DNA from 2 places in the Gordonia sp. YY1 genome. Region 2 is predicted to be linked to the other one. Evidence: riboswitches for the same ligand, from Rfam matches in the RefSeq annotation. Region 2 holds a riboswitch; the other holds the start of a gene.
What was found. Region 2 has a riboswitch for S-adenosylmethionine ahead of BPODLACK_RS14100 (bifunctional o-acetylhomoserine/o-acetylserine sulfhydrylase). Riboswitches for the same ligand answer to the same signal wherever they lie in the genome.
Positions count from the first base shown of each region.

Region 1: another riboswitch for S-adenosylmethionine. It lies ahead of BPODLACK_RS10675 (aminotransferase class V-fold PLP-dependent enzyme); the one in region 2 lies ahead of BPODLACK_RS14100 (bifunctional o-acetylhomoserine/o-acetylserine sulfhydrylase).

Region 1 is NZ_WXYI01000006.1:130,046-137,472, forward strand. It holds gene BPODLACK_RS10665 (inorganic diphosphatase) at 1-183, shown strand, start outside; gene BPODLACK_RS10670 (hypothetical protein) at 262-714, opposite strand; gene BPODLACK_RS10675 (aminotransferase class V-fold PLP-dependent enzyme) at 711-2,057, opposite strand; SAM riboswitch class IV at 2,075-2,189, opposite strand; gene BPODLACK_RS10680 (isochorismate synthase) at 2,302-3,381, shown strand; gene BPODLACK_RS10685 (MFS transporter) at 3,482-5,017, shown strand; gene BPODLACK_RS10690 (O-succinylhomoserine sulfhydrylase) at 5,063-6,280, opposite strand; gene BPODLACK_RS10695 (rhodanese-like domain-containing protein) at 6,277-6,690, opposite strand; gene BPODLACK_RS10700 (Rv0361 family membrane protein) at 6,687-7,280, opposite strand.
Region 2 is NZ_WXYI01000009.1:184,300-191,726, forward strand. It holds gene BPODLACK_RS14080 ((2Fe-2S)-binding protein) at 1-105, shown strand, start outside; gene bfr (bacterioferritin) at 210-695, shown strand; gene BPODLACK_RS14090 (MFS transporter) at 714-1,988, opposite strand; gene BPODLACK_RS14095 (PE-PPE domain-containing protein) at 2,115-3,914, opposite strand; SAM riboswitch class IV at 4,179-4,300, shown strand; gene BPODLACK_RS14100 (bifunctional o-acetylhomoserine/o-acetylserine sulfhydrylase) at 4,364-5,686, shown strand; gene metX (homoserine O-acetyltransferase MetX) at 5,703-6,857, shown strand; gene BPODLACK_RS14110 (hypothetical protein) at 6,880-7,427, opposite strand, start outside.

The DNA of each region.
Region 1 (7,427 bases), on a different contig from region 2:
GTGTCGGAGTACGAGCTGGGCCCGATCTCGCACTTCTTCGAGCATTACAAGGACCTCGAGCCCGGCAAGGAGGTCCAGCCGGGCGGTTGGGTCGGCCGGGAGGCCGCCGAGAAGGTCGCCAAGGAGGCCATCGCCCGTCTCGCGGAACAGCCCCACGAGGCCAACGAGCCCTCGCGAGGCTGACGCCACCTCACGAGTCGTACACCGACCGCCGACGACACATGCTGTCGTCGGCGGTCGTTGCGTTTCGCTTCGGCGTCGTCAGGCGACGCGGTGACGCACGTCGGCGAAGACCGGCAGCACCTGCTCGCGGATTCGACGGTCGGTGGCCGAACCGTCGATCGGGACCAGGATCACGGCGTCGGCGACCTCGGCGACGTAGATGTCGCGCAGCAGCGTGATCAGACCGTGGGTGGTGCCGACGTAGCGGATGGTCTCCGAGTCGTCGGTGGAGGTGTCGGCGTGCTCGACGGCGGCGCGAGCCGACGCCGCGTGCGGCGCGATGGCCACCTCGACCTCGAGGGCGACCGCGAAATTCGCCTGGTCGTGGGTGCCCGCCCGCAGCAGCGCGCGTGCACGCTGGGCGTCCCGCAGCGTCTGACGACGCACGACGATCGGGAAGGTCAGTGCCACAGAATCACCCGCGACCGCGACCTGGAAGCCCGGACGACCGATGGTGACGGCGGTGGGCGGTGTGGAGAGTTCGATGGTCATGCCGGGTACCCCTCGTCGAGTTCGGGTCGGGTGGTGGTCGTGGTGACGCAGCGCGAAGCGAGTGCGTCGAGCAGGCGGTCGATGTCGTCGGAGGTGGTGCCCGCTCCGAAGCTCGCACGGACGGCACCCTCGGGATGACCGAGCCGCTTGAGCAGCGGGTGGGCACAGAACTTGCCGTCGCGCACGCCGATTCCGTGCTCGTCGCTCAGGTACTCCGCCACGGCCCGCGGCGCGACGCCGTCGACGGTGAACCCGGCGATGCCGACGCGGTCGGTGGAGTCGGTGAAGATCTGCAGCGGCCGCACACCGTCGATGCGCGCCAGCCCGGCGTCGAGCCGTTCGCAGAGCCGGAGTTCGTGGAAACCGATGGCCTCGGGTCCCAGCTCGGCCAGCGCGGTGCACGCCTCGGCGATCGACACCGCACCGAGCACGTTCGGCGAACCGGCTTCGTGACGAGCAGCGCCGGTGTGCCAGGTGGCGCCGGCGGTGTTGCCGCCGCGAGGGAGGTCGACGTCGGCGGTCGCGCCCCCGCCGGCGAGGTAGGGGTCGGCGGCGTCGAACCAGTCGGAACGGCCGATGAGGACCCCGGCGCCGAACGGCGCATACGCCTTGTGGCCGGAGAAGGCCAGGTAATCGATGCCGTGGCTGACGATCGAGATGGGCCGGTGCGCGACGAGCTGCGCCGCGTCGACCAGGATGCGCGCGCCGTGGCGGTGGGCAATGGAGGCCAGCCGGCCGATCGGGAGGACCTCACCGGTGACGTTCGACGCGGCGGTCACCGCGAGCAGCGAGGCCGGCTGCGAGGCGAGTTCGGCGTCGATCGCCACGAGGGTGTCCTCGATCGTGTCGCAGGCGGTGACCACGCGGGCGCGGTTGCGGCCGTTCTTCGGTGCGCACCACGGCAGCAGGTTGGCGTGGTGTTCGATGTCGAGGACCACGACGTCGCCGGGAGTGATGTGGGCGGCGAGATTGATCGCGTCGGTGGTGTTGCGGGTGAAGACGACCGTGTCGTCGACGCGGCCGCGGACGAACTCGCGGACGGTCTCACGCGCGGTCTCGTATCGGCGGGTGGTGATCTGCGACAGGTGGCCCGCACCGCGGTGCACGCTCGCGTACTCGCCGAGGGCTCCGGCGACCTGCGCGGCGACCGACGCCAGCGCCGGCGCGCTCGCTGCGTAGTCGAGATTGGCGTAACCGACGCTGCGCCCGGCGGCGACGGGGACCTGTGCATCCGAGCCGACGACCGGTGCGAGCGCGGGGATGAACGGCCCGCGGTCGGCGAACACCGGTGCATCGCGGACAGGACGGGCGGGTGTGACGGGTGCCGACAGCACAGCAGTCATGACGAGAACTCCTCGAGAATCCACACTTGCCGCGTTCGGGTTCGAACGCAGCCAGGTCGTCACCCGGAGCACCCCACCGTGGAGGAGGGTTGCCGACCAGCGAGCCGGGGCTTGTCACTGGCACTCATGACCTGCGACAAGGTTCGCGGATCCCGCCTGAGGGTGTCAATTTGGAATCACCGTGATTCCGAGTTAGGGCAGGCTTACCTGTACCCTGGCGGTTGTGTCATCGAGTGAGGTCTTCGTGCTGTCGCGTCCCCACGGCACCGTGCGGGGCGAAGGGGTGGTCCGGTCGTTCACCGACGTCGACGAGGCGTCCGCCGCGCTGCGGGCGGGTGAGCTCGGGTCGTTGACCGGGGCGATCCCGTTCGATGTCCGCGACCCCGCGGCGCTGGTGGCTCCCGCGCGGCTCCGCACCGGCGAGGCACCCCTGACCGGGAGTGCGCCGCTGTCGCGCCGAGCGGTGTCGACCGTGAGCCACCCGGACAGGGATGAGCACCGCGAACGCATCGCGCATGCGGTCAAGCGCATCGTCGCCGGCGACGTCGGGAAGGTCGTGCTCGCGCGCAGCGTCGACCTGGTGCTCGACGAGCGGATCCGGCCGGCGGAGTTGCTCGACGCACTCGCCGGCGGCAACGCGGGGCACAACGCCTTCGGCGTCGACCTCGGCGCCGCGACGGGTTCGGGTTCGTGGTTGCTCGGCGCCAGTCCCGAAGCGCTGCTGCGCAAGTCGGGTTCGACCGTGACCTGCCATCCCTACGCGGGTTCGGCACCACGGTCCGCCGACCCGGCCGTCGACCGGGCAACCGCCGACGAGTTGGCCGCGTCGACAAAGGATCTCGCCGAGCACGCGTTCGTCGTCGACCATCTGCGCGAACGCCTGGGGCACCTCTGCGACGAGGTCGACGCACCGTCGACACCACAGCTCGAGTCGACCGGCGAGATGTGGCATCTGGCCACCCCGATCCGCGCGACGCTGCGCGATCCGGCGGTCACCGCACTCGACCTCGCACTACTCCTCGGACCCACACCCGCAGTGTGCGGAACCCCGAGTGACGTTGCCGCGCAGATCATCCGCGAGGTCGAGGGCGATCGTGGCTTCTACGCGGGCACGGTCGGCTGGTGCGACGCCGCCGGCGACGGCGAATGGATGGTCGCCATCCGGTGCGCCGAGCTCGCGGCCGACGGTCGGAGTCTGCGTACATGGGCGGGCGGCGGCATCGTCGAACACTCCGACCCGCAGGCGGAACTCGACGAGACGCAGTTCAAACTACGAACCGTGTTCAACGCGCTCGGTATCCCCCTCGCGGACATCGTGAACTGACCCTCCGGTGAGCACGTCCTCCCGCAAACTCGCCTCTGACCACGAAGGTCGGCGCTAAAGTCGATGAACGTCGGGGCGAAGGGGCAGGGAGGCGTAGCGGGTGACTGCGGAGCGGTCGACAACCCAGACGAGCATTCTGCCGATCATCTTCGCGCTGTCCCTGGCCTTCACGATCACGGCCGTCGATCCCCTGGTGCTGAGCCTGAATCTGCCGCAGGTGAGCCGGGAACTCGACGTCCCGCCTACCGGTGTCGGATTGCTGGGTGGAATGTCGACGCTGGTCATGGCCGCGTCCGTCCTCGGCGCGGGAAATCTCGGTGACTCGATCGGACTCCGACGACTCCTGATGTCGGGACTGGCCGTGGTCGCCGTCGCCGATGTGCTCGCCATGCTCTCGCCCGGGTATGGCTTTCTCCTGGCGATGCGCGTCGTGGCGGGCCTGGGCATGGCGGCGCTGCTCGGGGTATCGCTGGCCCTCCTCAAGACGTCGGTGACCGAAGAGCAGCGACCGAAGGCCATCGGCATCTTCGTCGCCATCGAGATGGTTCTCTGCGGGGTGCTCCCGGCTCTGACGGGCTGGGCCGTGACGGGTCTCGGCTGGCGGCTCGTGTTCCTGGTCGCACCACTGCTTGCCGGGGTCTCGATGCTGCTCACGGCAAGGTTCGTCCCGGAGTCGCCTCGTCAGGAACGCGCGAAGCTGGACGTGATCGGCATCGTCCTGATCGGGGTGGCACTCCTGACCCTCGTCATCGGACTCGCGGCCGCGCAGAACGGTATGCTCCGGCCCCAGACCTGGCTGCCGCTGCTCGTCAGCGTGGTCGGGGCGGTGCTCTTCGTCCGCCACGAACGCCGCACCCCCGAACCGGCGCTGGACCTGTCACTGTTCGGCAACCGGACGTTCACGGTCGCGCTCGCAGCGGCCTTCACACTCAACTTCCTGATCGCGGGACTCAGCATCGTCCTGGGGCAGTACGGCAGCAAGGTGCTCGCGCTGTCACCGCGGACGGTCGGCCTGTTGTTCCTTCCCGGCTCGCTGCTGATCGCCGGCGCGCTGATCATGTCCGGGAGTCTGATGGAGAAGTTCTCGCCGAGACCGGTGATGGTCGCCGGTCTCGCGACCATGGCGGCCGCCGGGCTGCTCATGGCCGGCACGGTCAACCCGACGATGGCGTTGTGGCTGCTCGTGATGGCCGTATGGCTGTACAACCTCGGGTCGATGGTGAGTTCCACACCCGTGTCGGAGACGGTGCTCTCGCATGCGCCGAGTGGGCAGTCCGGAACAGTGGCCTCGGTGCAGACGGCCTTCGGGATGACGGGCTACGCGTTCGGGCCCACCGTGTACCTGCTCCTCCTGAATGCGTTCTTCAATCGGGAATGGCTTGCCGACACCGAACAACGGGGTCTGACGGTGACACAGGGACAAGAGGCCGTGGACGCCGCGCGTAGCGCGGTGGCGCAGAGCCCGGGTGGCGTCGGATACGACCCGAACCTGCTGCAGCAGGTGGGCGGCCTCGACCTCGGAGCGGACTTCTCCGGCGCCGTGCGACTCACCATGCTGACCGTCAGTGTCCTGCCCATCGCGGTTGCGCTCGGCGTGCTCAGGTTCCGTCATGAGCGCCCGGCTCGGGCGGCCTGACGACCGCCGCGACGCCTGACCGGAAGAAGAGCCTCGTGCGAAGGCTCAGCCGAGCGCCCGATCCAGGTCGGCGAGCAGGTCGTCGATGCCCTCGAGCCCGACCGACAGGCGAACCACCGAGTCGCTGAGACCGATCGCGGCACGTCCCTCGGGCCCCATCGCGCGGTGCGTGGTGGTGGCCGGATGGGTGATCAGCGACTTGGAGTCGCCGAGGTTGTTGGAGATGTCCACGACCCGCAGCGCGTTGAGGACCTCGAAGGCGCGCTTCTTGCCGTCGATGCCGTCGTGGTCGTTGAGCTCGAAGGTCACCACGGTGCCGCCGCCGGTCATCTGGCTCTTGGCCAGCTCGTACTGCGGATGCGACTGCAGGAACGGATATTTCACCCAGCGGACCCGTGGGTCGGCTTCCAGGAACTCAGCGATCCGCAGTGCCGAGGCCACCGAGGCGTCGACCCGCAGGCGCATCGTTTCGAGGCCTTTGACCAGCGTCCACGCATTGAACGGGCTCAACGCCGGACCGGTGTGGCGCATCAGCTGCTGGACCGGACCGTCGATGTAGTCCTTGGTGCCGAGGACGGCACCACCCATCACGCGACCCTGGCCGTCGATGTGCTTGGTGCCCGAGTAGACGATGACGTCGGCGCCGAGATCGAGACCGCGCTGCAGCAGCGGGGTGGCGAAGACGTTGTCCAGCACCACCTTCGCGCCCGCGGCATGCGCCAGCTCGGACACCTTGGCGACGTCGACGAGCATCTGCATCGGATTGGACGGGGTCTCGAAGAAGACGGCGTCGGTCGGCTTCGACAGTGCGCGTTCCCACTGTTCGAGGTCTTCACCGTCGACGAACTCGGTCTCCACGCCCCAGCGCGGCAGGATCTCGTTGCACACGACGAAGCAGGAGCCGAACAGGCTGCGGGCCGCCACGAGCCGGTCGCCCGCCTTGAGCAGGGCGCCGAGCGCCACGAACACCGCGGCCATTCCGCTGGCGGTCGCGAAGCAGGCTTCGGCACCTTCGAGCTGACGCAGGCGCTCCTGGAACATGTGGACGGTCGGGTTGCCGTACCGGGAGTAGACGAACCGCTGGTCCTCGCCGGTGAAGGCACGCTCGGCAGCCTCGGCGGAGTCGTAGACGTATCCGCTGGTCAGGTAGAGCGCCTCGGCGGTCTCGTGGAACCCGGATCGCGCGAGGCCGCCGCGCACGGCGATGGTGTCGGGCGAAAGACCCTCCGGCAGTTCACGACCCACGGACAGATCAGCACTCACGATTGCCTCCACGGCAGATTTTCGGCACGCCATCCGGACGCGCCGCGATGGTCGTTCTCGTCGAGGGCACCCTCGAACCCGTCGACCACGTTGTAGGCCTTGCCGATTCCGTCGGCGGTCGCCGCCTCGGCCGCACCGATCGATCGGTGCCCCGAACGGCAGAGGAAGATGACCTCGTGGTCATCGGTCACCCCGGCTCTGCGCAGCTGCTCGACGAACTGCTCGTTGCGCCGACCCTCGGGGAACGTCGTCCACTCGGCGAAGATCGTCCGCTTCCCCAGCACCTCGAGGTCGGGAACACCGACGAACGACCACTCGGCCTGCGTCCGACAGTCGACGAGAACCGCGTCGGGATTGTTCTCGAGCTTCGCCCACGCTTCCCGCGGGGTCAGGTCGCCGGCATAGGTCATGAGGAGCACACCTTCCATTCGCCGTTCTCGCGCACCACGGTCGTCTCCACGACCTGCTTGTCTTCGGACTTGTTCTTATAGTGCCAATGGACCTTCGCGGTCGCCCGGTCACCGTCGACCACCAGGTCGGTGATCTCGGGGATCTCGATGCGGCCGTTCTGGTCCAGCGACGCCTGGTTCTCCGCGACGAACTGCGCCTCGGCGGGGAAACCGGGCTTGTCCAGGTCGGCATCGCACGTGTTCGCGCGGTACTCGGCGTAGTCGGGGCCGTTCTTGGCCGTGTAGAGGTCGTTGATGGCGTACTGGACCAGCGCGTCGTCGCTGACGCGTTCCTCGGGCGGCCGGGAGATGTTGGAGAGCACGATCCCGAGCACGACGAGCGCGACGACACCCGCGGCGACGAAGAACGGCCACGCGTTCTTCCAGTTCGGTGGTGCCTCGTCGACGACGGCGGCGTCCACGTCGGCGTCCGACGATCCGGCCTCACCGGACGCAGGCTTCTTCGAGGACGCGGCGCCCCGGGAGGTGTTCCGGGATGCGGCGCCCTTACCCGACTGCTTGTCGGGGCCCCCGCCTGCAGCTTTGGCCATGGCGCGAAGTGTATAGACCGGCCGGGTGTGACCTCCGCCCGGCTTCTGCAGGCTCCCGCACGTCCCGTCGCCCGCGGCGAATGCGATGCCCGCGACCGTGTGGCAACCGCCCGGCGCCCGGGAACGCTCCGGCCGCGGGCGTCGTCA
Region 2 (7,427 bases):
GACATCAGTGATCGGTGTGGCGCGGGCGAGGGCTGCGGAACCTGCCTGGAGAAACTCGACAGCATCCTGAGCGAAAGGGCGGCCACCTCGACGAGCGCTGCATGATCCGACACTGACAACTCCAGTCACAACCTCGCGCGAGTACGCGCGCGGGGCGTTTTGCCGTGTTAACTTCGTCACCAGACAATCGGCTAACGGGAGGCTGTCAGATGCGTGGCGACGACGAGATCATTGCACTACTCAACGAGCAGCTCACGAGCGAGCTGACCGCGATCAACCAGTACTTCCTCCACTCGAAGATGCAGGCGAGCTGGGGTCTGACCGAGGTCGCAGCGAAGACCCGCGCGGAGTCGATGGAGGAGATGACGCACGCGGAGATCCTCACCGACCGCATCCTCTTCCTCGACGCACTGCCCAACTATCAGCGACTGCTGCCGCTCCGCATCGGTCAGTCCATCCGCGAGCAGTTCGAGTCGGACATGGCCGTCGAGGTCGAGGTCGTCGAGCGACTCCGCCCGGGCATCGCCATGTGCCGCGAGAAGGGCGACATCACGAGCGCGAACATCCTCGAGAAGATCCTCGCCGACGAGGAAGAGCACATCGACTACCTCGAGACGCAACTCGAGCTGATCAACAAGCTCGGCGAACCGCTCTACCTGTCGAAGACCATCGCGACTCCCCCGTCCAACGGCTGACGAACAGCAGCCGACCGCTCAGGCGCCGACCGGCCGGCGCCGAGCGGTGGCGATCGCGACGACCGCGACGGCGATCCCGCCGACGGCGAGCACCGCGCCGATCGCCGACGGCGACAGGAACCCCCACCCGGCCGAGACCACCACGCCGCCGAGGAACGCACCCGCGGCGTTGGCGACGTTGAGCGCCGAATGATTGAGGGCGGCGGCCAGTGTCTGCGCGTCGGCAGCGACGTCCATCAGCCGCGTCTGGAGGGCCGGCAGCATCGTCGATCCGGTCAGCGCCACGAAGTAGGTGAGAATCAGTGCCGCCCAGGCATTCTCGGCGAGCACCGCGAAGGCGGCGAGAGTCACCGCGCTGGTGAACAGGCCGGCGAGGATGGCGACGGACACACTCCGATCGGCCGCGTAGCCGCCGACGAAGTTCCCGGTCACCATGCCCAGTCCGTACAGCATCAGGGCGAAGGGCACGACGGAGACCGGCAGTCCCGTCACCGACGTCAGGGCCGAGTTCAGATAGGTGTAGAACGCAAACATCCCGCCGAACCCGACGACGCCGATCACCAGGGTGAACCACACCTGCGTTCGTCTGAGTGCCCCGAGTTCGGTCAGCGGGTCGGTGATCGTCATGCCGGACAGGGTCGGCAGCACACGGACCAGTGCGACGACGGTCGCGATGCCGATGACGACGACGATCGCGAATGCGGTGCGCCACCCGAACGTCTCCCCCAGCCAGGCCGCCGCGGGCACGCCCACGACGTTCGCCACCGAGAGACCGAGCATCACCTGCCCGACCGCCTTGGCCCGATTCCGCGGACCGGCGAGGTGCGCGGCGACCAGCGCCGCGACGCCGAAGTACGCACCATGCGGAAGACCGGCGACGAACCGCGCCACGAGTAGAAGTCCGTACGACGGCGCGAGCACGGTCGCGAGGTTGCCGATCGTGAACGCCACCATCAACGCGATCAGGAGCACCCGCCGCGACATGCGCGCCGTGAGCGCCGCGATCAGCGGAGCACCCACGACGACGCCGAGCGCGTAGGCGGAGATGACGTGGCCGGCGGTCGGCTCGGAGACACCGAGGGAACCGGCGATGTTCGGGAGCAGACCCATCGCGACGAACTCTGTGGTCCCGATGCCGAAACCGCCCAGCGCGAGCGCCAGGATCGTCAACCGGCGGGCACGACTCGAGATCGTCGACGAGGGACGCTCCTGCACCTTCGACGATGCGTCGTCGAGCACCTTCGGAACGAGGTCGTCCGGCGCACCGGTGGTCGTCGTGGGAGCGTCAGGCACGCCTCATGCCAACCGGCCCATGGAGACCACAATTCCCCCGGACCCGGTGAGTTGCTTCACAGGGGGCCGACGACCCCGCCCGCCTGCCCGATCGCTGGGCGATCGATTCCTTGGAGGTTGCCGGGACTACTCGGAGCCCGAGTCCCCGCTCGACGAACTGTCCGATCCGCCATCGCTGTTGCCGGAACCGCTGCTCGAATCCGACCCGCCGCTGCCGGAACTGCCCGAGTCCGAGCCGTCCGGGTTCGAGGTCCCGGAGTCGGCGCTGCCGGAGCCGCCGTCGGGATCGGAGCCCGGGGTCCCGGCGTCCGACGACGGCGCGTCGGAGGAATCGGTCTCCGACCGCGTCACGCCCGGATCACCGCCACCGGTGGACGGGTCGGTGCCGTCTCCGCCGCCGGCCGGGCCGTCGTCGGGTTCGGCGGCCGACGCAGGCGCCGAGGTGTCCGTATCCGCCGAAGAGTCGACTCCGGACGGACCGCTCGCCACCTCGGTGACGGCCGGGATGCCGGAACCGCCGTGGGTCGCCTCGACCTCCGGTCCGCTGGTCTCGGGATCGTCGTCGACGGCGGCGAAGGTTCGGGCGAGAGTCACCGGCACCTCGGAGTCGTCGTCGGCGAGCACGGTGAAGGTGTTCGGCTGCGACGTGACGGTCGGTCCGACGATCGCGCCCGCCCAGTACCGCACGGCGTTCACCGGCAGCAGCACGATGCTGCGAACGCTGGCGGCCAGCGCGGTCACACCGCGCATGAGTCGCGCCGGGGACAGGCTGATGCCCTGCAGGATGTCCTCGAAGACGAAGAGGTCGGGAAGGTAGGCGCCGTAACCGAGCTGCGGCAGCGGCGGGAGGACACCCTGGACCAGGCGGACGACGGGCTGCAGGTTCGCCAGGGTGATCCCGAGCGGGAGGCCGACCGTCGGACGGCCGGACAGGAAGTCGCCGATCTCGCCGGTGTAGCCGAGGTCGGATGCCCAGCCCTGGACCAGCTCGGCGAATGCGGACTTCGCCCCGACCATGCAGACCGTCCCCGCGTCGTTGCACGAGACCGGTCGCGTCGCCCACTGGGACGCGGGGTCCCGGTACATCGCGTACGGGTAGAGGAAGTGCTTGACCTGGTAACCGAGGAGCCCGTCGATCGCACCGATCGGGTCGTGGATGGGATCGGGCAGGTCACAGATGGGGTCGCCCTCGATACAGACCGACACCACCCGACCCTCGAGCTCACCGAAACCGGCGTCGGTCCCGCTCGTCCCGCGCGGACCGGACATCGTCAGCCCCGGGATCACGCCGATCAGGGACAGTTCGATGCCGCGTCCGGTCTTGTCGCCGGCCTGCCGCGGGTCGGAGTACAACTCGCCGCTGATCCCGTCCGGGTCGATGACGACGGTGATCGGATTGCCGTCCTCGTCGAGGAGTGGGTCGCCGTTCTCGTCGGTCGCCACGACCTCGACCGGACCCGAGCCGATGTCGGCCAGGACATCACCCGCGACCCGGGCACCCTGCGAGTACCCGGCGACGACGACCGGCTTACCCGAACACCGGGTCTGGTAGCCGGCGATCGCCGATGTGGTCGCCGCGTTTCCCTGCGCCACGCTCGAGTCGTACCCCGTGGCGCCCAGCGGCCAGAGCGTCGTCGGATAGTCGGCGTAGATGATCGTGTATCCGTTGTCGCCCGCATACTCGGAGTCCGGGTCCGGATTCCCGTCCGGCCCGAGCCCTCGGTACCGCTGTGTGACCCCGACCAGGTGTTGCCCCTCGGGGTCGTTGGTGCCGGCGGCGATCACGACCGCCCCCGCTCCGCAGGACTCGGATGCCTCCGCGAGGGCGTCACCGGGGAGGCATAGGGCGACGGCCACCGCGAAACCGGTTGCAGAGGCGACGAGGACGGAGATCCGTCGAGAGCGGAGGTGCGCCAGCGCAGCCATGAGGTGTTCTCCTCGATGAACCCGGACCATGCCAGTGCGGAAGCCCGCCGGGGTTGCCCGAACCCTAAGGCGACGACGAAGAACCTGACATGATGCTGAGAAGCGCTAACGACGCTGTACTGGGGATTCGCCGTGCCGTTTGACCGATTTCAACCGTTCGGACCACACGCTCAGTACACGGTTCGGAGGCAGTGTGAGGGGTTCGACTCGGCGTGACCGGGAGGGTTCTCAGGCACTCACATCCGTGTTATATCCTTGTCGCCAGGTCATGAGTATCAGCGCCAAGCCCCGGCTTGCTGATCGGCAACCCTCCAACCGCGGTGGGGTGCTCCGGGTGATGACCGGGTTGTGGGATCGCAGCAGCGAAGCCCCGGCAAGCGCGGGTCCGAAGGTCGGACCCCAACAGGGTCGAATTTGGCCCTGCCGACCGTAGAAAGTGATCAATCGTCATGTCTGATGCCAACGAGGGCACGAATCCAGCCGACAACTGGAGCTTCGAAACCAAGCAGATCCACGCCGGCCAGACCGCCGACGCGGCCACGAATGCCCGGGCTCTGCCGATCTACCAGACCACCTCCTACGTCTTCAACGACACGCAGCACGCGGCGAACCTCTTCGGTCTCGCGGAGCCGGGCAACATCTACACCCGCATCATGAACCCGACCCAGGACGCGGTCGAGCAGCGCATCGCCGCCCTCGAGGGCGGCGTCGCCGCTCTGCTCGTGGCCTCCGGGCAGGCCGCCGAGACCTACTCGATCCTCAACATCGTCGAGACCGGCGGTCACGTGGTGTCCAGCCCGCGTCTGTACGGCGGCACCTACAACCTGTTCCACTACACCCTGCCGAAGCTCGGCGTCGAGGTGAGCTTCGTCGAGGATCCCGAGGATCCGGCGTCGTGGCAGGCCGCCGTCCGCGAGAACACCCGCGCGTTCTTCGGTGAGTCGATCTCCAACCCCAACAACGAGATCCTCGACATCAAGGGCGTCTCCGAGGTCGCACACCGCAACGGCGTGCCGCTGATCATCGACAACACCGTCGCCACCCCGTACCTGATCAACCCGCTGGCCCACGGCGCCGACGTCGTCGTCCACTCGGCCACCAAGTACATCGGCGGACACGGCACCGCGATCGGCGGCGTGATCGTCGACGGCGGCACCTTCGACTGGCGTGTGCAGCGCGACGGTAAGGATCTGTTCCCCGGCTTCACCACCCCGGACCCCAGCTACCACGGTGCGGTCTTCGCCGACCTCGGTGCGCCGGCCTACGCACTCAAGGCCCGCGTCCAGTGGCTGCGCGACACCGGTGCCGCCATCGCCCCGTTCAACGCCTTCCTTCTCGCCCAGGGCCTCGAGACCCTGAGCCTGCGCATCGAGCGTCACGTCGCCAACGCACAGAAGGTCGCGAAGTTCCTCGAGGGTCATGCGCAGGTCGAATCCGTCGCCTACGCCGGCCTCGAGTCCTCGCCCTGGTACCAGCGCGGCCAGGAACTCGCCCCCAAGGGACAGGGTGCGATCATCTCCTTCGAGATCGCCGGCGGTGTGGACGCGGGCAAGAAGTTCGTGGACGCGCTGACCCTGCACAGCCACGTGGCCAACATCGGCGACGTCCGCTCGCTGGTCATCCATCCGGCCTCGACCACCCACAGCCAGCTGACCCCCGAGGAGCAGCTCGCCGCAGGTGTCACCCCGGGACTTGTTCGCCTGGCCGTGGGCATCGAGGGAATCGACGACATCCTGGCGGACCTCGAACAGGGCTTCGCAGCCGCCAAGTGAGACAGGTGAGGCAATTTTGTCGGTGAGTATCGACCTGAACGCGCAAGCGTCTGATCAGCCCGACTGGGAATCGGTCCCGGACGGGAAGCTCGTCGGCATGAGCATCGGCTCGCTGCCTCTCGACAGCGGCGAACGGATCGACAACGTCACCCTGGCGTTCCAGCGCTGGGGGACGTTGTCGCCTTCCCGCGACAACGTGATCCTCACCCTGCACGCACTCACCGGCGACTCCCACGTCACCGGTCCCGCCGACAACGAGCACGAGGCGCCCGGCTGGTGGGACGGCCTCATCGGTCCGGGCATGGCCATCGACACCGACGAATGGTGCGTCATCTCGGCCAACGTCCTCGGCGGCTGCAAGGGATCGACGGGTCCCGGGTCGCTCGCCTCCGACGGTCGGCCGTGGGGTTCGCGATTCCCACAGATCACCGTCCTCGACCAGGTCCGCGCCGAGGTCGCTCTCCTCGACCGTCTCGGAATCCGCAGCGTCGGAGCAGTTCTCGGCGGATCGATGGGCGGAGCCCGTGCACTCGAGTGGGCGATCGAATACCCCGAGCGCGTCCGCAGCGCACTGGTGCTGGCCGTCGGCGCCCGTGCCACCGCCGACCAGATCGGCATCCAGACCACCCAGATCGCCGCCATCAAGTCCGACCCGGCCTGGAACGGCGGAAACTACCACGGCACCGGACAGGTACCGCTGACCGGGATGGGCATCGCCCGTCAGATCGCGCACCTGTCGTACCGCAGTGAGCCCGAGCTCGACGAGCGCTTCGCCAACGAACCGCAGGGCGACGAGCAGCCGCTTCTCGGCGGCCGGTACGCCGTGCAGAGCTACCTCGAGCACCAGGCGTCGAAACTCATGCAGCGCTTCGACCCGAGCAGCTACGTCGTGCTCACCGAGGTCCTGAACCACCACGACGTCGGCCGCAACCGCGGCGGCATCAAGAAGGCGCTCAACGAGTGCACGGTCCCCGTCATCGTCGGCGGGATCGACTCGGATCGTTTGTATCCCTTGCGGTTACAGGCCGAGCTCGCCGAAGAGCTGGGCAACTGCGTCGGCGGTCTGCAGGTCGTGCGATCCGACACCGGGCACGACGGCTTTCTCACCGAATTCGACGCCATCAGCGACCTGCTCAAGCGCACGGTCGAACTGGCCCGCCGCGACGCCTGAGCCGGTCCCCGTTCTTCGGCGCTCAGCGCGGGACGGGTACCGGGCTGCTCGACGACGGAGCGGCAGGTGCTTCCGCACGCGGCGTGGCCGAGTGATCGGGCGGAGGAGGAGTCGGCGCCGGACTCGACGGCAGTAGCTCCTTCGGCAACAGATCCGGTGGGATGCGCGGCGTCGTGCCCGGAGCGAACGGCATCGTCGGCCACGGATACGGCGACAATGTACGCGTGCTCGTACCGGTCGACGGCGAGGTCGGCGCCAACTCTGTGGTGGCCCAGCCCGGAGCGTCCCGGTCCGGTGTCGGAACCGGTTGCTGGGGCACGGTCGGCTGCTCGAAGGTCTGCTCGAAGGTCTGCTCGACGGGCTGGTCTGGGACGCGCGTCACCGGAGCCGACGTCGTGGGCACCGGATCGGATCGCTGCTCGCTCGTCGTTGCGACCGCCGGGACACTGTCGACCGACGGCGACGGCTCGGTGACCTGTCGTTCGGCGAACGAGGAGCTGACCGCGTAGACGGTGATCAGTGCCGCGGCGATGATCGCGCCCGCGACCGCGAGCGGCATGGCCGAGAGCC